Linked DNA regions of Larkinella insperata. The protein of the gene in region 1 interacts with the protein of each later gene in a pairwise test. Links are inferred from orthologs where the notes say so. Each region holds a gene or a part of one and is shown in the gene's direction. Other genes may lie near its edges.

Region 1 (10,633 bases):
AGGCCATTCACCAGGCCAGCGCCCGGCGATCGGGCGCTTTTGTGGCGGTCAATTGCAGTGCCTTAGGCAAGGAAATTCTGGAGAGTGAGTTGTTTGGCCACCGGGCGGGGGCCTTCACCGGGGCATCCCGCGACAAGAAAGGGCTTTTTGAAGAGGCCCACAAAGGCACCATTTTTCTGGACGAAATTGGTGAGATGGCGCTCGATCTTCAGGCCAAACTGCTGCGGGTGCTGGAAACGCACGAATTCATGCGCGTGGGCGATACCAAACCGACCCGGGTGGATGTGCGCGTCGTAGCGGCTACCAACCGGGATCTGGAGCAGGAAGCCACTGCCGGGCATTTCCGACTGGATTTGTTCTACCGGCTTTCGGTGTTTCGCATTGAGCTGCCCTCCCTGCGCGATCGGCGCGACGACATTCCGGCTCTCGCCGAGCAGTTTGCCCGCCAAAGTGCACTGAAAATTGGCAAGCGCGACGTCAAATTAAGCCCGGAGTTTGAGCAGAAACTTCGTCAGCACGACTGGAAAGGAAATATTCGGGAGTTGAAAAACGTGATTGAACGAGCCGTTATTCTGGCCGATGGACCGGAGTTAACCCCGGATTTGTTGCCTTATGACCTTTTGTACGCCGGAAAATCGGTTTCAAACGGGCCGGTTTACGATCTGGCGCAGGTTGAAGAAAACCACATCCGCTACATTCTTCACCACACCAACGGCAACAAAACCGAAGCCGCCCGGCTCCTCAACATCGGCCTGACGACCCTCTACCGAAAAATCACGGAATACCAGATAAATTAAAAGGTAAGAGTTAAGAATTAAAAGTTGGCTGACGCGCGTCCACCTTTACTTTTCACTCTTAACTCTTAATTTTTAACTTTTCACTCTTAATAAGCGGTTTCAGTCACCGTACTGGTGGACGATATGAACGCCAGCAGATCTTCGTTCAGTTGATCCTTCTGGGTAAAGAACAAGCCGTGGGGCTCTCCTTCGTACACCAGCAGTTGCGACTGCGGGATCAGGGCGTGGGTTTTCTGACCCGATGCCTCAAACGGCACGGTCGCGTCCGAATCACCGTGAATGATCAGCGTTGGAACGTTAATGGCGGCTACATCCGAACGGAAATCGGTGCCGGAAAAAGCCTTGGCACATTCGATGGTGGCTCTGGGTGAACCCAGCAGGGCCAGCATCTGATCCCGTCTCAGGTGCGAATCGCTCACCGGATGGCTCAGCAGATTGACACCATAAAATTGTTTGCCGAATGTCGCCAGGAAATCGGCGCGGTCGGCCTGTATTTTTTCCAGCATGTCGTCAAAAACCGATGGGTCTACGCCATCCTGGTTATCGTCGGTTTTCAGCATGAACGGTGTTACCGCGCTGACCAGAACAATTTTCGCGATGCGGTCTGAACCGTAGCGGCTCAAATACCGCACCACTTCACCGCCCCCCATTGAAAAGCCAACCAGGGTTACATTGTTCAGATCCAGTTCGTCCAGAACGGCTTTCAAATCGGCAGCCAGTGTATCGTAATCATAGCCGTCCCACGGTTTTGATGATTTACCAAAGCCCCGGCGGTCGTAGGCGATGCAACGCAAACCGTGTTTGGGAAGTTCGGTCAGTTGATATTCCCACATTTCGTGACTCAGGGGCCAACCGTGAATCAATACCACGGGATTGCCCGTTCCCCAATCCTGATAGAACAGATTGACCGGCTCACCATTCGCAGCGGTCCCAGCTTGAATGTAACTCATAACGTTGATTGATTAAAGTGATCACCATACTAACGGTTCTGCTGCTCTATTGGATTTTAACTTTCTCAAAAACCAATTAAATAATCGACAAACGTTTGCGTATCAACACATTGTCTTACATTGATTTACCTCCCAATAAAATATTATCTGGAAGGCATCGCCTACTCCTTGCCACCCCAGCATCATTATTGAATGGCACAGCTGCATCGGAGGTGTCCGCAGACCTTCTGATAGAATTGACGTTCATAGGTGCCTGAAACGTTGTGAAACACCGCAGGCCGTTAATTAAACAGACCCAACTGCCGTTTGCGCAGAAAACGGGTCGTATCCAACTGGGGGAATCCGTTTTTCGGCATGTATTTGTTGAGGGCAATCTGGTGAAATTGGCGAATCTGTTCGGCAAACTTGCCTTCGCCCGCCATACGGGTACCAAATCGGGAATCGCTCAACTGTCCGCCGTGGCATTCCCGAATCTGATTCAGGACTTTGTTGGCCCGGTCGGGGTAGTTTTTCTGTATCCAGTCTTCAAACAACGGGCCGATGGCGCCATTCAGCCGGACAATCGTGTACCCCGCCCAGGTCGCGCCGTGCTGGGCCGCCAGTTCGATGATCCGGGGAATATCCTTCTCGTTCAGGCTGGGAATGATCGGTGCCGTCATCACCCCCACCGGAACGCCGATGACCGATAGTTCTTGGATGATTTGCAGCCGACGCGGGACCGTCAATGTGCGCGGTTCCATCTTTTGGCGCAGTTCCTCGTCCAGGGTCGTAATGGTAATCAGCACCACTACGAGCTGCTGGGCCGCCAGTTGCTGCAACAGGTCTTTATCGCGCAGGATCAACGCATTCTTGGTAATGATACTGACCGGATTGCGGTACAGCAGACACAACTCCAGAATACGGCGGGTCAGCTGAAACCGGCGTTCAGCGGGTTGGTAGCAATCGGTATTTCCCGATAAGTGAAGGACCTCTGGCTGGTAGTTTTTGGCCAAGAATTCTTTCTCCAGCAATTCCGGCGCGTTCTTTTTGACCATGATCTTGCTCTCAAAATCCAGCCCTGCCGAGAAACCCCAGTATTCATGCGTGTTGCGGGCGTAACAATAAATACACCCGTGCTCACAACCCAGATACGGATTGACGGAAGCACTAAAGCCGACATCCGGACTGGTGGGCCGACTGATAATCTGTTTCGGATTATCCTCGTAAAACCGCGTCTGTACAGTTGGTTCCGGGAAATCCGCATCCGGAACATTCTGTTCATCATCCGGTTCTACCTGAAGCTTCTGAAAGCGGTTATGAGCGTTGAACTGTGCTCCACGTCCTTTAAGGAAATCGTTTTTCATGGTGCTATATTTCAAAAATGGACGTCCAATAATACAAGTAAAATATATAAAGCACAAATAGAACCAAAGCCAGTCCTCCTTTTGGTAGCAGAACGAGCGGGTAAGCTGTTAATTTTTCTTAAAGAACCGCCGATTATTGCCAACCCATTTGTTTATCGCGAACTTGCCACTTACTATGAGACTCCTGTTTTTTTTTCTTTTTTTTGCCTCTGCTGCCTATTGCCAAAGCCCGAAGTACATCATCGGTAAAGTACTGGATCAGGAAACGGGTCAGGGAGTGAATAACGCCAGCGTCATCAACAAACGCTCGCTGGCGGTGGGGCGTACTAATCAAACCGGCAACTACTATTTGCAGATTAAACCCGGCGATTCGGTGGTGGTAACCAGCCCCACGCATGGTCGGAAAGCCTTTCGCTGGGATGGAAGTACGCAGCAGCCGGTGTTGCGGATGAAGCGCGAACTAGCGGATAACGTCATCAATCTGGCGGAGGTGACGGTTCGGGGCAAGCAGGAAGCAGAACTCAAACGCGAACTCGAACAACTTCTGAGCGAACCGGAAGCCAAGCGGGGGGTAACGGCGGAACAGGTACTGGATCGGGCGGCTTCGGGATCGGTGATTACCCTGCTCTACGAAGCCTTCAGCCGACGGGCCAAGGCCGACCGTAAAGCGCTCGTGCTGATGCAGGAAGACCGGCGGCACAAGCTGGCCGTTTACCGTTTTGAACTGGTGGCAAGCCGGGCAACCGACCTGACCGGCAACGACCTCGAAAAACTTAAGGAATTTTGCCAGCTTGATGACATGGCCATCCTACAAGCCAGTGAATACGAACTTACGTTTGCCATCCTGCAATGCCTCAAAGCCTTTAAGCGCTAACCTTTAAGCATTTACTACGCCCGCAAGTACACTCATCAGTGACTTGCTTCATAAGTTGTTCTACCTAAAAAACGAAAAAGCCATGCGGAATTTCCCTCATGGCTTTCTGATTTACTCAACGTTATGAAAAACTTTTCTTTTCAATGCAAATATATATGATTAGTTATGATATAAAATTCAAAATGGTCAAAAAAATTTTACACCACCAACTTATCCAAAACAAACCATTGATATTCAATACATTAACCGTAAACTAAAAACTAAGCGTAGACTTCCTGATTAGGTACTATTACTTATCGCTGTTCATCGAGGATCAAACCGTCCCGAATCGTCAGTTTTCGGTCGGCCATATCAGCCAGCAACTCATTATGAGTTACAATCACAAACGCTTGCCCTAACTCATTACGTAACCGAAAAAATAGCTTGTGAAGTTCCTCAGCGTTATGTGAATCTAGGTTGCCGCTGGGCTCGTCGGCGAAAACAATGGCGGGAGAATTGATCAGGGCGCGGGCGACGGCGGTTCGCTGCTGCTCCCCCCCCGATAATTGAGATGGTAAATGGGCCTTCCGGTCACCTACGCCCAGAATATTTAATAATTCCTCCGCCCGGACCCGCACCTTTTTCTCGTCGTGACCGGCAATAAATCCCGGCAGACAAACATTCTCTAGAGCGGTAAATTCTGCCAGCAGGTTATGAAACTGAAACACAAACCCGATCCGTTCGTTTCGGAAGCGGGCCAGGTCTTTTTCATTGAGTTTAAACACATTCTGTTCCGCCAGCGTGATTTGTCCTGAATCGGGGCGGTCGAGCGTTCCTAAGATATGAAGCAGGGTGCTTTTACCGGCACCGGAGGCTCCAACGATGGATACGACCTCCCCAGATTGAATACTCAGGTTGATGCCCTTCAGAACGGGCAGATCGCCGTGGGAACGGGTTATGTTGATGGCTTCCAGAAGCGGTTGCATAGAAGATAAGCGGGTCAGAGTGGCGCGAAAAACCGGTTTTTACCAGCAGAACGAGTTCCCTGCTGAATTTTAAAACCGAAAGAAGTTGTTCCGCTAAATTTCGTTAAACTATCTTTACACGCGAAAGTAATGTTTTTTTCACCATTCCTTGTTTTGCTCCATATGAACATTCACGAGTACCAGGGTAAAGAGATATTGAAACAATACGGTGTCCGGGTCCAGGAAGGCATCGTAGCCGAATCGCCCGAAAAAGCCGTTGAAGCCGCCAAGCAGATCATGGCGCAAACCAATTCGAAGTTTGTCGTAATTAAATCGCAGATCCACGCTGGAGGCCGTGGTAAAGGCAAAATTCAGGGATCGGAGCAACGTGGGGTTCAATTGGCCAAGTCGGTCGATGACGTACGTGAAATTTCCAAAAATATCATCGGTAATGTCCTGGTAACGCACCAGACTGGCCCTGAAGGCCGGAAAGTCAATAAAGTCCTGGTTGCTCAGGATGTATACTACCCCGGCGCTTCCGAGCCCAAGGAATATTACATCGGTATTCTGCTGGATCGCGCCAAAGCCTGCAACGTCATCATGGCCAGCACCGAAGGCGGTATGGACATTGAAGAAGTAGCTGAGCATTCTCCCGAAAAAATCGTGAAGGAATGGGTGGATCCGGCCATCGGCCTGCAGTCGTTTCAGGTGCGCAACATCGCCTTTGCGCTGGGCCTGGAGGGTGAAGCGTTCAAAGAAATGGTGAAATTCATCGGAGCGCTGTATAAAGCGTATGTCGAAACGGATTCGTCCATGTTCGAAATCAACCCGGTGCTGAAAACATCCGACAACAAAATTCTGGCGGTGGATGCCAAGGTGAATCTGGATGACAACGCCCTGTACCGTCATCCGGACCTGAAAAACCTCCGCGACATTGCAGAAGAAGATCCGCTGGAAGTAGAAGCAACGGCCAACGACCTGAATTACGTTAAACTGGACGGTAACGTCGGTTGTATGGTAAACGGTGCCGGTCTGGCGATGGCCACGATGGACATCATCAAACTGTCGGGTGGCGAACCGGCCAACTTCCTGGACGTAGGGGGTGGTGCTAATGCAAAAACCGTGGAAGCGGGCTTCCGGATCATTCTGAAAGACCCAAACGTAAAAGCGATCCTGATCAACATATTCGGCGGGATTGTCCGCGGTGACCGGGTTGCAACGGGGGTAGTTGAAGCCTACAAAGCCATTGGCGATATCAAAGTGCCGATCATCGTTCGTCTGCAGGGAACCAACGCCGAAGAAGGAGCCCGCATCATCGACGAATCCGGCCTGAAAGTATTCTCGGCCGTTCAGCTGAAAGATGCTGCTGCCAAAGTGAAGCAAGTACTGGAAGGAGTAGAATAAGGAATCAGGAGTTTCTATAAAGAAGCGGATGCCGGAAAAGGGAGTGTCTTCCTTTTCCGACATCCGCTTCTTTATTTATTCGCGGCCTTATCGTCTACCTTGCTGGTAGTACTTCATGGCGTCCGGCATTTGCTTTTCCAGGTCGCGAATCCGGCGCTCATCCGACGGGTGCGTTGACAGGAATTCCGGCGGTTTTTGGCCCCCGCCCGCTTTCGCCATCCGGCCCCAGAAATTAACCGCTTCCTGCGGATTATAGCCCGCCATCGCCATAAAAATAAGGCCCAGTTTGTCTGCTTCCGACTCCTGCGAGCGGCTGTGCGGCAATGCTCGCCCGACCTGATAGGCGGCCGGAAGCCCCGCTCCGACGGCCTGAAGCAACAACGCGTTGGTCTGGCTGCGCTGGTTTTGCGAGAGCGAGCCCAGAACCAATTGACCGCCTTGCAACAAACCGCTGGCGACCAGTTCTTCACTCATCCGTTCGTTACCATGCTCGGCAATGGCGTGCGAAACTTCGTGGCCCATAACCGTAGCCACGCCCGCTTCGTTCTGCGTGTAGGGCAGAATACCCGTATAAAACGCCACCTTCCCCCCCGGCATACACCAGGCGTTGACCTGCGGACTTTCAATCAGGTTGAACTCCCACTGAAACCCACTCAAACGGTCGCTGAGGTTGTTAGCCGCCATGTATGTTTCGACGGCTTTCTGAATTCGTGCCCCTACGCGCTTGATCATATCTTCCTGCGCCCCGGTACGAACAACCCGGCTCGAATCCAACACACCCTTATAATTTGTAAAACTCAACGGTAACATCTGAGAATTCGGAATCAACACCAGCTGATTCCGACCCGTTAACGGAACCTTCTGACACGCAATTACAAGGCCAACCAGCAATATGGCCATTATCGCTCTTTTCATGGTTAGAATATAGAATTGTTTAAAAAATTAGACGTCAAAACTATCTACTAGAGACTGTTGTAAGTTCCACTTTGTTCAATTTTTTTAACTAGCGTGCGGTTGAGCCGTCTTTCCTGTTTAGATTTGCGGCAGCAGCAAAAGTTTAATTTTTATGAAAATCATCGCCGTCGGACGCAATTACGCGGAGCACATCAAGGAACTAAACAACGAGCAACCCGACGATCCGGTTATTTTCACCAAACCCGAGACAGCCGTCCTGCGCCCCGGCGATCCGTTTTTCTACCCTGATTTTTCAACCGACGTTCACCACGAAGTAGAAATCATCGTGCGCATCAGCCGCACGGGTAAAAACATTGAGCAAAAGTTTGCCCACCGCTATTATGACGAAATTGGCGTGGGCATCGACTTCACGGCGCGCGATCTGCAATCAAAGCTGAAAACCAAAGGGTTACCGTGGGATCTGGCCAAAGGATTCAACGGCTCGGCCCCCATGTCGGCTTTTGTTCCCAAGACGGATTTCCCGGATTTGCAAAACCTAAACTTTCGGCTCGACGTAAACGGCGAAACCCGGCAGGTGGGCAATACCTCCATGATGCTGTTTCAAATCGACTACCTGATTTCGTTTGTTTCCAACTACTTCATGCTCCTTCAGGGCGATATTCTTTTTACCGGTACACCGAAAGGCGTTGGCCCCGTCCAGATTGGCGACCGGCTGACGGCTTACCTCGAAGACCGGAAAATGTTGGAATTTGATGTAAAATAGCGAACGGCTTCAGGCAGGGGAATATGGTAGAAATTGTGAGAACAAAGTTATTTTACGTAGGTCTGGCGAGCTTGCTGCTGCTGTTGCATTCCGGCTTCGGACAAAAGCCCGACAAGACTATTTTGAAAGCCGTTCAACCCGGTTATTTTCTGTTTCCCATCATGCCCGGCGAAGCCAATTCGCTCTCGGGTGGGTTGGGCGATCTGCGTCCGAACCACTTCCACGCCGGAATCGACATCCGGACCGCCCAGCGCGAAGGACTGGACGTGTACGCAGCCGCCGACGGCTATGTGTCCCGGATTGCAGTCTTCACGGGCGGGTACGGCAACGTTATCTTCATCAAACACCCCAACGGCCTCACGACGGTTTACGGCCACCTCAAAACCCTGAGCGATACGCTGGGTCAGTATCTGCGAGCGGAACAATACAAAAAACAGACGTTTGAAATTGATCTGCGTCCGGCGCCCAACCAGTTTCCGGTGAAAAAAGGGCAGATCATCGCGTTGTCGGGAAACACGGGGGGGTCGGGCGGCCCGCACCTGCACTTTGAAATCCGCGACGAAAAGAATAACCTGCTCAATCCGCTGCTTTTCGGCTTTCAGGAAATCGAAGACAACGTTCCGCCTTATTTTGAGCGGATTGCCCTGCAACCCCTGACGCCCGCATCCCGCGTGAACGGTCAGGCCGGGCGGCTGGCACTCACGCCGGTTCGGCGGCCCAACGGGGATTACGTGCTGACGCAACCGATTTCGGCCAGCGGTCTGATTGGTCTGGAAGTACTGGCGCACGATCGTACCAGCGGTTCTCCGTTCCGGAATGGACTCACCTGCATCGAAATTCAGCTCGACGATCAGGAGATGTTTGCCTACAACATGAACAACTTCCCGAACGAAGAAACCCGGCTGATTAACCTGCACATGAATTACGCGGTGGAGCAATTGACGGGCCAGCGGTTTCACCGGTGTTACATCGCCGACGGCAATACCCTCAACTCGTACCGGTACGATCAGAGACAGGGAAAACTGCCCCTCTTCGATGGCAAACCGCACGAAGTCCGGATTACGTTATACGACTGCTTCCAGCACACCACCAACCTGCGGTTTACGGTTTTGCCCGAAGCCGAAAACGCCCTGCCGGGGAAACTGACGCCGAGCAAATTACCGACGGCCATTTTCAGTTCAGTTGAAGAAAACACCCTGATTATCAGAGCCCGCAATTTTCCAACGACCGTTCCGCCAACGGCTCGCTTGTTCGCGAGCGGCGCTTCCAAAGACTTGCCGGTGGATTACGTCCGAGGGAATGAAGCTTATTACGTAGTGGATCTACAAAAATACCTGCCGGATTCGGTACAAGTTGGCAAAACCGTTCTGCCCCTGAATTTCAAGAAACGGATTCTGCCCGGCAAGTCAGCTTTCTACCGTGATTCATCCGTTACCGTTGCGTTTGCTCCGGAGAGCCTGTACGATACCCTGCACCTATCCGTTTCAACCCTGGGTAACCAGCTGACGATTAACCAGAGAACGATTGCTCTGAAAGATAACATTGAAGTGGATTTCGTTCCGGCCGATCCGGTTGAAGACCCCCGCAAAACGCAGATGTACCTGATCAACGGCGGACGACGCTATTACGTGGGCGGTTTCTGGAAAAACAACCATTTTCTGTTCCGAAGCCGTCAGTTAGGAACATTTCAATTGCTGGCCGACCCGAATCCGCCGACGGTCAAATTCCTGCGGAAAGATCATACGGCGCTGGTAGCGACGGTGAAAGATGATTTGTCGGGATTGGATACCGTGCGGGCGATGGTCAACGGCGAGTGGATTTTGATGCAGTACGATTACAAAAGAGCCCTGGTTTGGTCGGATAAATTAGATCCGGCGAAACCGTTTGAAGGCTCGGTGGTGTTAGAAGCAAAAGACCGGGCCGGAAATGTAACCACCGTCACGGCCCAGCTCCCACCCGCTCCCCGACCGATGACCGTCGATTCGGCGGCTGTTGGGGGGGACGAAAACTAACCCTTGGCAGACCATTGAGACGGTTTGCCGTTACTGACAGAAGACTTAAACCTAAAAACTATGGCTCTCCAAACCGGCGACGCAGCGCCCGACTTTGAATCCCGCGACCAGGACGGCAACCCCGTTCGGTTATCGGATTTTCGGGGCAAGAAGGTCGTGCTGTATTTTTATCCGAAAGACGACACCCCCGGCTGTACGGCCGAAGCCTGCAGCCTGCGCGACAACTACGAACATCTGCAAAAAGTCGGTTACGAAGTACTCGGCGTGAGTGTTGATGACGAAAAATCACACCAGAAATTCATCAAGAAATATAACCTGCCATTTCCGCTGCTGGCCGACACCGACCACAAAATCGTGGAAGCCTACGACGTCTGGCACGAAAAGTCGATGTACGGACGCAAATTCATGGGAATCGTCCGCACAACCTTTCTGATTGACGAGCAGGGCACGATTTCCGAGGTTATCACCAAAATTGACACGGAAAAACACGCGGAACAGATTTTAAAATAGAAATTAGCATCCAGCCAGGAGACGACAGACACTTTTTGAACATCTTGCCTCTCTTGTCATAACTCCCTTTTCTACATATGGAAATCCAAGAATTACAACACATTGCCACGCAGGTCCGGCG
Region 2 (10,546 bases), 5.6 Mb from region 1 along the record:
GGCGGGGCGTTACCGCGAAGCACAGCCTTACATCGAGCGGCTTCAGAAACTTCCGCAGAAATTTCTGGCCATGCCGGTACACGTGCTGGAAGGGTTGGTGGCCGAGAAGATGAACGGTGATCTCAAACTGGCGACGGAACAATACCAGGCCGCTATTAAATTGCCGGTCGACGACGTACACACCAAAGAATTTGCGGCTCAGGCCTACAGCGGCCTGGCGCGTATTGCGGCCCGGGCGGGCGACCGAAACCGGGCCAAGGCCATGTACAAGAAGGCCCTGAGTGTGGCCGAATACAAATCCACCATCCGCGAAGCCAAGAACTACCTGAAATCCTGATCGCCGACTGCTATGAAACGCCGGACCTTCCTGAAAACTTCGTTAGCCGCCGGATTCGGGTCGGTTCTTGCGGCAAAACCGCGGGTTAACACCGTTAGGGGGAGCATCCGGGCGTCGGAACTGGGCATGACGCTCATTCACGAACACATTCTGGTCGATTTCATCGGGGCGGATAAAAGCAGCTTAGATCGCTGGGAGCGCCCGGTAGTCGTCGCAAAAATGCTTCCGTATCTGCAAACCCTGCGGCAACTGGGCGTCCGAACGCTGGTTGAGTGTACACCGGCTTACCTGGGCCGGGATCCGCGGCTGCTGCAGGAATTATCTGAAAAATCGGGAGTTCAACTGCTGACCAACACCGGCTACTACGGCGCGTCGAACGACAAGTACCTGCCCGCCCACGCGCGCACCGAAACCGCCGACCAACTGGCCGACCGCTGGGTGGCCGAATTTCAGAACGGGATTGACGGAACCGGCATCCGACCGGCTTTCCTGAAGATTGGCGTGAATCCCGGCCCTCTATCGGACTTACACCGCAAACTGATTACGGCAGCCGCCCGCACGCACAAGCGCACCGGACTGCCCATCTACTCCCATACGGGGCCTTACGTTCCGGCGTTTGAGCAAATTGACGTGCTCAAGCAGGAAGGGGTTGATCCGGCGGCCTTTGTCTGGGTTCATGCGCAGGGGCAGAACATGGTGCATTACGCCCGCGCCGTTCGGGAGGGAGCCTGGGTAAGCCTGGATGGGCTGGACGACAGCAACGTCGGGCAGTACGCGGAGAACCTGCTGCTGATGAAAGAAAACCGGCTTTTGCACCGCACCCTGCTTTCCCACGATGCCGGTTGGTACGATCCGGCCCAGCCCGAAGGCGGCTCCATTGGGCGGGATTACACGGTTTTGTTCCGGCGACTGATGCCTGAATTAAACAAAAAAGGATTCACCCAGAAAGAGTGGAAACAGCTTCTGGTGGATAATCCGGCGAAGGTTTTTTCGGCTTAAACGCTGCCTGATTTTCTTCTCAAACCGCTGATTTTCGCAGCAATCACCTGTAAATTACTGGTTTTCGTGGATTGTGCGAAGTCCGTTTCTGCCGGAACTTTGCCGTTGTCTTACCACTGACGCCCGATCGGTTGAGGGTTAGGCGGCAGTCTATCCATTCACAAAATGTAATCTGTCAACGCCATGAAAACACGCATTTTATCCGGTTTGCTCGCTATTGCTCTCGTTCAGTTTTCCTGCAAAGAGAAAAATGATGATCCACAACCTAACCAGGACCCAATCATTGGTTCGTGGTATTTGAAAACGCTTCAGGCAAATGGTCAAACCGCCGATGTTGCTAATCTGGCTTGTTACAAAGACACCCGATTTGTGGCGGATGAAAAAACGCTGACCCTGACGGTATCTGCCCCCAAACAACAAGGGTCAACAGACTGCCAGACGCAATCGCAGTCGGCCCAGTGGGAAAAAGACGGCGGTAAATATTATATGGTTGCCAACGGGCAACGGAGCGATGCGGGGATTCAGTTGAACGAAGCAGGGCAAACGCTTCAGATGATGGTAACTGCAGACGGAGAGCCAGTTACGCTTACTTTCCAAAAGTAAATTTTGGCGACGGCCTTCATTGATCCCGATTCCTCCCTAAATGAGTCGGATAGATGAAGGCCGTTCTAATTCTAAACCAAGTCACTCTTAGTAATCCACATCCAGCCCCAGTGTCCGCTTCAACTCCAGCAGGGCCGGGTTTTTTTCGGCCAGGTAATTGAATTTGTCCTGTGGAGTGTAGATCATCCGGCGCGTCTCCTGCACGGCAACCGAATGAACAAGCTGAATCTGGCTATTCTGCAACTCCCGCCGGAGGTAGGTGAGCAAATCCTGCCGCAAATCGTTCAGCAAATCAACCTGCAGGGAATTGTCGAGGGCAATGTGAATGGTTGTGCCGTCGAGGACAAACTCCCGGTTGAGCATCACCTGCTCCGTCTGCGAACCACCCTGCTGATCGCGCAGGCGGGTAAACGTATTCCAGGCCCCTTTGAGCTGCTCGAAAATAAACGGTTTGTCAACTTTCGGCAGTTCGGGCGCTTCAACCACAGCGGTTGCCGCACCAGTATCCACAACCAGGGCCGGCCGCTCCATCGAAACCAAATTGGTTGTCGTGCGCAGTCGGCTGCTGACGGGTTTGGGAATTTCGGCAACAACGGGAGGACGCTCCGCAACGGTTTTTACCGCGCCGTTTCCGTTCGTTTTCAGGTGATTACCGTTCGTAGGCTCACCCGGATGCGACGGGATGGGGGCCGCTGCTCCGTTTGTCCCGTTTGTACTTACGGGCTGGTGGTCAGGTGAGCTGTCCTTTTTTTTTTCAACCCGCTCGGCAGGTTGAGGATTGCTTTGGTTCGATTGATCGGGCGAAGCCGGTAGCGCCGACACATCAAGGACGTTCGGCAGATTCGCCAGCTTCATCAGGCAGACTTCCACGTGCAGCCGCTGGTTTTTAGCGGCCTTGTAATTCATGTCGCACTGGGCTCCGACGCTCAGCGCCGACAGCAGAAAGCTCATGGGCGCTTCGGCGGCCTGTTGCAGGTATTTCTGCTGAATGGTTTCGGTAACCTGAAGCAACTCAACAGTAGTCGCATCCTTGCACACCAGCAAATTCCGGAAATGCTCACTCAGGCCGACGATAAATTGATGACCGTCGAATCCTTTCCGCAGAATTTCGTCGAACAACAGCAGGCTTTGTGGCAGATTGGCCGCCAGCAGCAGGTCGGTGAGCCGGAAGTAATAGTCGTAATCCAGAATGTGCAGGTTTTCCAGCACTTCCTTGTAACGCAAAATGCGGTCTTCCGAAAACGTCACGTTCAGGTCGAACATCGAGAGGGCGTCGCGCAAACCGCCGTCCGCTTTCTGGGCAATCAGTTCGAGGGCTTCGTATTCCGCCTGAATGCTTTCTTTCTGGGCAATATTGGCCAGGTGATTGCTGATGTCGCGGGGCTGGATCCGGTTGAAATCAAACAACTGGCAGCGCGACAGGATTGTGGGCAGAATCTTGTGTTTCTCGGTGGTCGCCAGAATAAAAATGGCGTAGGAGGGAGGTTCTTCGAGTGTCTTCAGGAACGCGTTGAAAGCGGCCTGCGAGAGCATGTGAACCTCGTCAATGATGTAAATCTTGTATTTTCCCGACTGGGGTGGGTAGCGCACCTGGTCAATCAGGTTCCGGATGTCTTCCACCGAATTGTTGGAAGCCGCATCCAGTTCGTGAATGTTGAACGACGCGTTCTGGTTGAAGCTGACGCACGATTCGCACTGATCGCAGGGTTCGACGGCATCCGCCGATTGAATTTTACCCAGATTCTGGCAGTTGATGGTTTTAGCCAGGATGCGGGCACACGTTGTTTTTCCAACCCCGCGCGGTCCGCAAAACAGAAAAGCCTGCGCCAGGTGATTGGTTAAAATCGCATTCTTAAGCGTAGTCGTTATGTGTGCCTGCCCGACGACGGTGTCGAAGGTTGCCGGACGGTATTTTCGGGCCGAGACAACAAAATTATCCATGGTGCAAGTTAGCCAAAAAGTTGGAACCTTGCTGGTTAAAATCTCCGTCCGCTACATTTGCTCACGCAGGCCCTTGACGGATTTGCCGAAGCAAAGGATTGATAATGAAAGGGTATAATGATAAAAGTCGGCTGGATGGATGGGTAAATTATTTAACCGGCCGACGCGGGTAGCCAGCGCCAGAATCATGACGGCGACCACGATCCAGGAAGCGCGCGAATCCCGGCGAATAACGCCCAGAAAAGCGATTAGGAGAACGATTACCATCCCCAAAGAAGGAACCACAGCGCGAAAGGCGCCTACCGTCGGGTTCAGTAACAAGAGAAGAAACAAACCGATTCCCAGCAAGATCGTGATCAAGAAACTGCTTTTTGGAATCTGCTGCTTTAGGACAATTCCCCAGACTCCGACAATGACGCACACTACCCCCAGACTACCGGCCAGCGTTTCCAGGGAATAATGCAGCGGAATGATGCTCTGAACCCCAGCATATTTCAGAATTCCGACCAGCGCCGTCATGGAAATGGTCATTAAAAAAAGCCCCCACAAAATTCGATTATACCAACTCAACCCCTGAAAGTACCGCCAAAAGACCCAAATTCCTGTAAAAGCCAGCACGGCCTCTGAAAGCATATTTGATAGGTTCATGCTGGAAATAACAATTTTTAGAAGAAAAAGGCAAAAGTCTTGAGCGTTACGCACGGCGCGGAAAGAGCTGAAGGCCGCTCTTTTAACGCTTAATTCTTAACTCTTCACTCTTAACTTTGTTCTTTACCCATTTCGCTCTACTTTTGCGCCGGTTCCAAAAGCTTATACCTTCACACGCATAGCATAGCTTTCCATTCATCATGAGCGTATTAGTTAACAAGAATTCCAAGGTTATCGTACAGGGCTTTACGGGCTCTGAGGGGTCATTTCATGCTCAGCAGATGATTGAGTATGGCACAAACGTCGTTGGCGGTGTGACACCGGGCAAAGGCGGACAGACGCATCTCGATCGGCCCGTATTCAACACCGTGAAGGAAGCCGTTGAAAAGGCGGGGGCTGATGTTTCGATTATTTTTGTTCCACCCGCGTTTGCTGCCGATGCGATCATGGAAGCCGCGGATGCCGGAATTAAAGTAATCATCTGCATCACCGAAGGCATTCCGACCAAGGATATGATGGTAGCGAAAGAATACCTGAAAGATAAAGATGTACGGCTGATTGGACCTAACTGCCCGGGTGTTATGACGTCCGAAGAGTGCAAGGTGGGAATTATGCCCGGCTTCATTTTCAAAAAAGGCACCATCGGTATTGTCTCAAAATCCGGTACGCTGACCTACGAAGCCGTTGACCAACTCTCAAAAGTAGGACTGGGCCAGACGACGGCCATCGGTATCGGGGGGGACCCCATCATCGGCACAACCACGCGGGAAGCCGTTGAACTGCTGATGAACGATCCGGAAACCGAAGGAATCGTGATGATCGGTGAAATCGGTGGGGGTATGGAAGCGGAAGCCGCCCACTGGATCAAGGCTAGTGGTAACAAAAAGCCGGTGGTCGGTTTCATCGCCGGACAAACCGCCCCCAAAGGCCGCCGGATGGGCCACGCCGGTGCCATCATTGGCGGAGCGGACGATACCGCAGCCGCTAAAATGCGTATTATGGCCGAATGCGGTATTCACGTTGTTGAATCACCCGCTCTGATCGGAGAAACGATGCTGAAAGCACTCGGAAAAAATTAAAATAAAGGGATGAGTTATGAATGATGAAGTATGAATGCATCGTTCATAACTCATCATTCATAACTCTGTTTTTTTGTGCGGTTTTGTTTGATTGTGTCCACGTTGCTGCTGTGGGCTTTGGGGAGTAGGGCGCAGGGAGTTGGACCGAATCAACAGTTTTTTCCCGTCCACGACTTCCGCAATGACTGGTTGGTCTATGATCAGACCTATAAATCCTACGTGCCTTTCATTGACGAACAGCACGCGCTGGTCAATTCGGTCAGCTTTTTTCTGGATGCCGAAAGTAACCGCCGGTACTACCTCCTAATTTCAACCCGCCAGACCGGGTACCTGTTTATTGATGCGGCCCTCAAGCGCAGGCTGAACGCCAACGAGTGGCTGGTCATGAATCTGGATAGTTTATACCGGGCCTACCGCAAACCCGAATTGTTCCTGACAGTCCACGGAAGTCCGGGAGTGGACGATAAGCAGGTTTTCATCGGGCACCTTAAATCAGCGGCTCAGAAAGAAGTCGCAGCCGCCGAAACCCGCCTGAGCATTCTGCCGCGCCGGCCGTCGGCTTACGCAAATTTCTTCACGTTAAGCCTGCTATTTATTGCGGCCCTCAACGCCTATCTTTTTAATTTTCACCACCGGGCCTTCATCCGCTTTTTTGATCTGACGGATCTGCTGTCCATAACCGATCGGGACGAACTATTTCTGGTTAACCGCCCGCTCGGCCTCATCAATCTGCTCTTTTTGCTGAATCTAAGCTTCATAACGGCCTACCTGTACATGATCGTTCAGAGCAAAAACATTGATTTGTTTCTGTCGAGGGCACTGCTGTTGCGCGGACAGAGCCTGTTCGACCTTATTGTTACCTTCTTTGAGCTAAGCGCACTGGCCTTTCTGTTGCTGGTGGCGAAGTATGTATTTATTGCCGTCATTGGCGGGCTGTACCGGCTTGAACAGGTAGTCAATCTGCATTTTTTCAAAGCCATTCAGTCGTCACTAATTTTTTTTACGGCGGGGGCCATTCTGGTCGCCATTCTTTCCGCCAATACACCCGTCAACGCTACCTGGTCGAGTACCTGGCTGATGGTGCCGTTTGTAAGCTTTTACGTACTTCGATTGGCACTCTTGTATGTTGTGATTGCAAACAAAGGTGTTGTCAAAAATCTCTATTTATTTTCGTACCTTTGCATCGTTGAATTGATTCCGTTAACCATTGGGGTGCGGTTCGCCCTGTAGCCAATTAGGCAAGATTTAAACACAAAACGCGAGGTATTCGATGAGTGAGATTTCTGCGAAGTACGACCAGGAAAGGCTGACAAAAGTTGCCAGCATCTTAGTAACCCAAGCCCGACCTGCCGACAATAATTCACCTTATTTTCAGATTGCCGGTAAATACAACCTGCAAATTGATTTTCGCCCATTCATCCAGATCGAGGGCGTCTCCTACAAAGACTTTCGAAAGCAGAAAATCAACATCCTCGACCACACGGCCATTATTTTCACCAGCCGTAACGCCGTCGATCACTTCTTCCGAATTTGTCAGGAAGCCCGGATGGAAATGCCGGCCGATATGAAGTATTTCTGTGTAACTGAGCAAACGGCCAATTACCTGCAGAAATACATCGTTATTCGCAAACGGAAAATTTTCACCGGCAACAAAACAGCCGCCGACCTGTTTGACCTGATTCGGAAGCACAAGAACGAAAAGTTTCTGTTTCCCTGCTCCAACATCCGGGGTAACGACATTCCGGATTTCATGGACACCAGTGGTCTGCACCTGACCGAAGCCATCATGTATGAAACCGTTCCGGCCGACTTATCGGATCTGGATATTAAGTCGTTCGACATCATCGCGTTTTTCAGTCCGTCGGGGGTGAATGCGCTGCGTCACAACTTCCCGGATTTTGAGCAGAACGGCATTCGGATGGCGGCTTTTGGTCCAACCACGGCGCGGGCAGTATCCGAAGCGGGCTTTATTCTGGACATTGAGGCTCCCTTGCCTAACGCGCCCTCAATGGCGGGTGCACTGGAAATTTACATAAAGCAGGCCAACAATCAGTAAATCAATTGCTGCATTGCCGGGCCGTGAAATTGCGCGGGTTGAATGAAGAGGGCACGGATTTCGCTGGAATCTTGGCATCATTCAACCCGCGCAATTATAGTTTTAAACTGTCTCTTTTTATACCAATATTTTTGGAAAAACTCCGTTTAATAGGTAACATGCCGCTTTGGTAGTCTTGCCGCCGAACAGATTGTTGCTCTTTTAGTTTAACGTTCGAATGGCTATCGGAAAATAATCGGTTGATTTGTCTGAGATTATATGAATCGTAAGTTATACGCTGTCTTATTGCTGGTGGTTGGTATGGGATTGGCTTCAACCGTCGAAGCGCAAAATCAGGACCCACAGTTCAGTATGTTCATATTTAATCCGGTGTATTACAACCCGGCCGCCGTTGGCTCGGAGGGCGTTACCCGGTTTCAACTGGTCCATCGAACCCAATACCTGGCTTATCAGGGCACGTACGATGCAGGGGGAGCACCCAGTACCCAACTTTTTTCGTTCAACATGCCGTTGAACAAAATCCGGAGTGGAGTCGGGTTATACGCGGTCAACGAAACATTCGGTCCGCAGGGATTTCAGAAAGTGCAGCTTGCCTACGCGTTTCGGGTACCGCTGAAAAAAGGAACGCTGTCGTTGGGCGCCGAAGCAGGGTTGCACAACTGGTCGATTAACTACGACCGTTTCCGGCCCAACGATCCGGAAGATCCGCTGATTCAGAACGGGCGGGTCAACCAGACCAGACCGGATATTGGAGCGGGGGTTTATTACAACACCGATACCTATTACGTTGGGGCCAGTATGAAACACCTCAACCAACCGGACTATACCGTAGGAACCGATATCGGGCAGAACCCGTTGTACCAAACGGCCTACATCACGGCCGGGTACCGTTACGAATGGAACTACGCCCTTGATTTCATGCCGTCGGCGATTTATAAATTTAATACCGATGGCACGTTTTCGTCGCTGGAGGTAAGCGTGCTGGCCATGTACGATAAGCGTTACTGGGCCGGTTTGGGATACCGTCAGGGGGATGCGTTCAGCGCAACGGCTGGCATCAGTTTATTGCGCAACAATTCCCTGCGGTTTGGGTATGCGTTTGATTTCGTGGTAAGTAACCGCGACGCTAAGAGCCCAACTTCGCACGAAATATTGCTTTCGTATTCACTTCCTGAACCCCGGTCTGGACGAAAACCCATTATTCGAACCCCCCGTTTCCGTTATTGAGATCAGCTACGAAGTTGCTATTGTTTCAGCCTCTGATTATTACGATCAACGTTGGCTTAATTATTGTTAGGCTGTTTAAAGCTAAAGTGATAATTTTGAAAAATGGAGCAGATCGGCTGATAGAACGGATCGGGTGTAACTTTGTACTTTTTCTGAATTATAACTGCATTTAATCAATTCAAATGTACGTATACAATAAATTGCTTTATTTTCGTTCTAAGACTGGTTTGCACGCGAAACAGATTTTAACGTATCATACAACTATGAGTAACAAGTGGTTTACCGGCAACGCAGCCCGTGGGGTGATGGTGGTGGCAACGATTCTGCTGATGCAGGGTTGCGGGTTTATCAAATCCAAATTTGGCGGGGGAAAAGGAAAAGGTGAAGATGTCGGCGTCGTTAACGGTGAGATCACTGCCGGGGGCCGGAAGGGCTGGAAACAAACCACACCATACGGTATGGTATTGGTTCCGTCAGGGTCTTTCATGATGGGGCAGGCCGACGAAGATCTGGCTGCCAGCCAAGCCAACATGAACCGTCGGGTAACGATCAGTTCATTCTATATGGATGACACCGAAATTACCAACAACGAATACCGGCAGTTCGTCAATGCCCTCTTAACGGACTCGGTTTCCGTTCTGGGCGAGGAAGAAATTATGAGCAAGTATTACCCCGATACAACCGTTTGGAAAAACGACTTTACGTACCACAACGGTGACCCGATGCTCGAATACTACTTCTCGCACCCGGCGTTTGATACGTATCCGGTGGTGGGTGTAAGCTGGAACGCAGCGCAGTATTTTTGTAACTGGCGTTCCAATCTGTACAACGATTACCGCACAAAAGAAGGGCAATTTGTATCACCCCGGTTCCGGCTGCCTTCGGAAGCGGAGTGGGAATGGGCTGCTCGCGGTGGACACAACTCGGCAAAATACCCCTGGGGTGGTCCTTACGTAGCCAACGGAAAAGGCTGCTATTTGGCGAACTTTAAACCACAGCGCGGTAATTTCGATGCGGATGGTTATCCTTACACCGCACCGGCAAACGCCTACAACCCGAACGACTACGGTTTGTACAACATGGCGGGTAACGTCGCCGAATGGACGCGCGATGCTTATGCGGAAAATGCTTCAGCGATTGTTTGGGATATGAACCCGGACAACCAGAACGCCGACGAACCGAAGAAAGTAGTACGCGGTGGTTCTTGGAAAGATATTGCTTATTACCTGGAAACAGGAACGCGGTATTATGAAGATGAAAACACCAAACGTTCTTACATCGGTTTCCGCTGTGTGATGGATAATTTCCAGGGAAGAACGGGATCCCGGCGTTAAGCTGATTCTTTCAAACCAGCAATCTTTAACTAATCATAATAATAGACTAATTATTATTTCTTAATACCATGGCTAAAAGTAACGGTTCTAGTGTTTTTTTCGACAGAATTCTTCCAACCATATACAGTGCCGGGGCCGCGGTTGTTGTCCTTGGAGCTTTAGGTAAAATTCAACACTTTGATTGGGGTGGCCCGATGCTAACCATCGGTCTTTCGATAGAAGCCGCCATTTTTGCTCTTTTTGCATTACAAACATTTTTCCAACCCGCTTCAACGGAGCCGGATTGGACGCGGGTCTACCCGGAATTAGCGGATGATTATAA

The links.
Region 2: the proteins of sucC (region 1) and sucD interact in binary tests that used the Escherichia coli proteins (3 or more experiments, as listed by UniProt). The link is inferred for Larkinella insperata from one-to-one orthologs.

What each region holds. Positions count from the first base shown.
Region 1 is NZ_CP110973.1:6,298,001-6,308,633, forward strand. What follows is about bases 4,312-7,201. They hold sucC (ADP-forming succinate--CoA ligase subunit beta), read left to right. Parts: upstream 4,312-5,091; coding sequence 5,092-6,312; downstream 6,313-7,201. Other genes in these bases: OQ371_RS25380 (ABC transporter ATP-binding protein), read right to left, coding at 4,312-4,929; OQ371_RS25390 (M48 family metallopeptidase), read right to left, coding at 6,400-7,201. Also shown: OQ371_RS25360 (sigma-54-dependent transcriptional regulator), read left to right, coding at 1-797; OQ371_RS25365 (alpha/beta fold hydrolase), read right to left, coding at 884-1,747; OQ371_RS25370 (PA0069 family radical SAM protein), read right to left, coding at 2,029-3,090; OQ371_RS25375 (peptidase associated/transthyretin-like domain-containing protein), read left to right, coding at 3,266-3,964; more of OQ371_RS25380, read right to left, coding at 4,258-4,311; more of OQ371_RS25390, read right to left, coding at 7,202-7,227; OQ371_RS25395 (fumarylacetoacetate hydrolase family protein), read left to right, coding at 7,379-7,990; OQ371_RS25400 (M23 family metallopeptidase), read left to right, coding at 8,026-10,002; bcp (thioredoxin-dependent thiol peroxidase), read left to right, coding at 10,063-10,512; OQ371_RS25410 (transketolase), read left to right, coding at 10,590-10,633. UniProt on the Escherichia coli protein: Succinyl-CoA synthetase functions in the citric acid cycle (TCA), coupling the hydrolysis of succinyl-CoA to the synthesis of either ATP or GTP and thus represents the only step of substrate-level phosphorylation in the TCA.
Region 2 is NZ_CP110973.1:689,654-700,199, reverse strand. What follows is about bases 3,865-6,667. They hold sucD (succinate--CoA ligase subunit alpha), read left to right. Parts: upstream 3,865-4,728; coding sequence 4,729-5,607; downstream 5,608-6,667. Other genes in these bases: OQ371_RS02685 (DUF4271 domain-containing protein), read left to right, coding at 5,683-6,667; OQ371_RS02695 (DUF6962 family protein), read right to left, coding at 3,932-4,582; OQ371_RS02700 (DNA polymerase III subunit gamma/tau), read right to left, coding at 3,865-3,880. Also shown: OQ371_RS02715 (tetratricopeptide repeat protein), read left to right, coding at 1-337; OQ371_RS02710 (phosphotriesterase family protein), read left to right, coding at 350-1,336; OQ371_RS02705 (hypothetical protein), read left to right, coding at 1,520-1,939; more of OQ371_RS02700, read right to left, coding at 2,027-3,864; more of OQ371_RS02685, read left to right, coding at 6,668-6,837; OQ371_RS02680 (uroporphyrinogen-III synthase), read left to right, coding at 6,878-7,663; OQ371_RS02675 (PorP/SprF family type IX secretion system membrane protein), read left to right, coding at 7,922-8,890; porK (T9SS ring complex lipoprotein PorK/GldK), read left to right, coding at 9,154-10,224; porL (type IX secretion system motor protein PorL/GldL), read left to right, coding at 10,293-10,546. UniProt on the Escherichia coli protein: Succinyl-CoA synthetase functions in the citric acid cycle (TCA), coupling the hydrolysis of succinyl-CoA to the synthesis of either ATP or GTP and thus represents the only step of substrate-level phosphorylation in the TCA.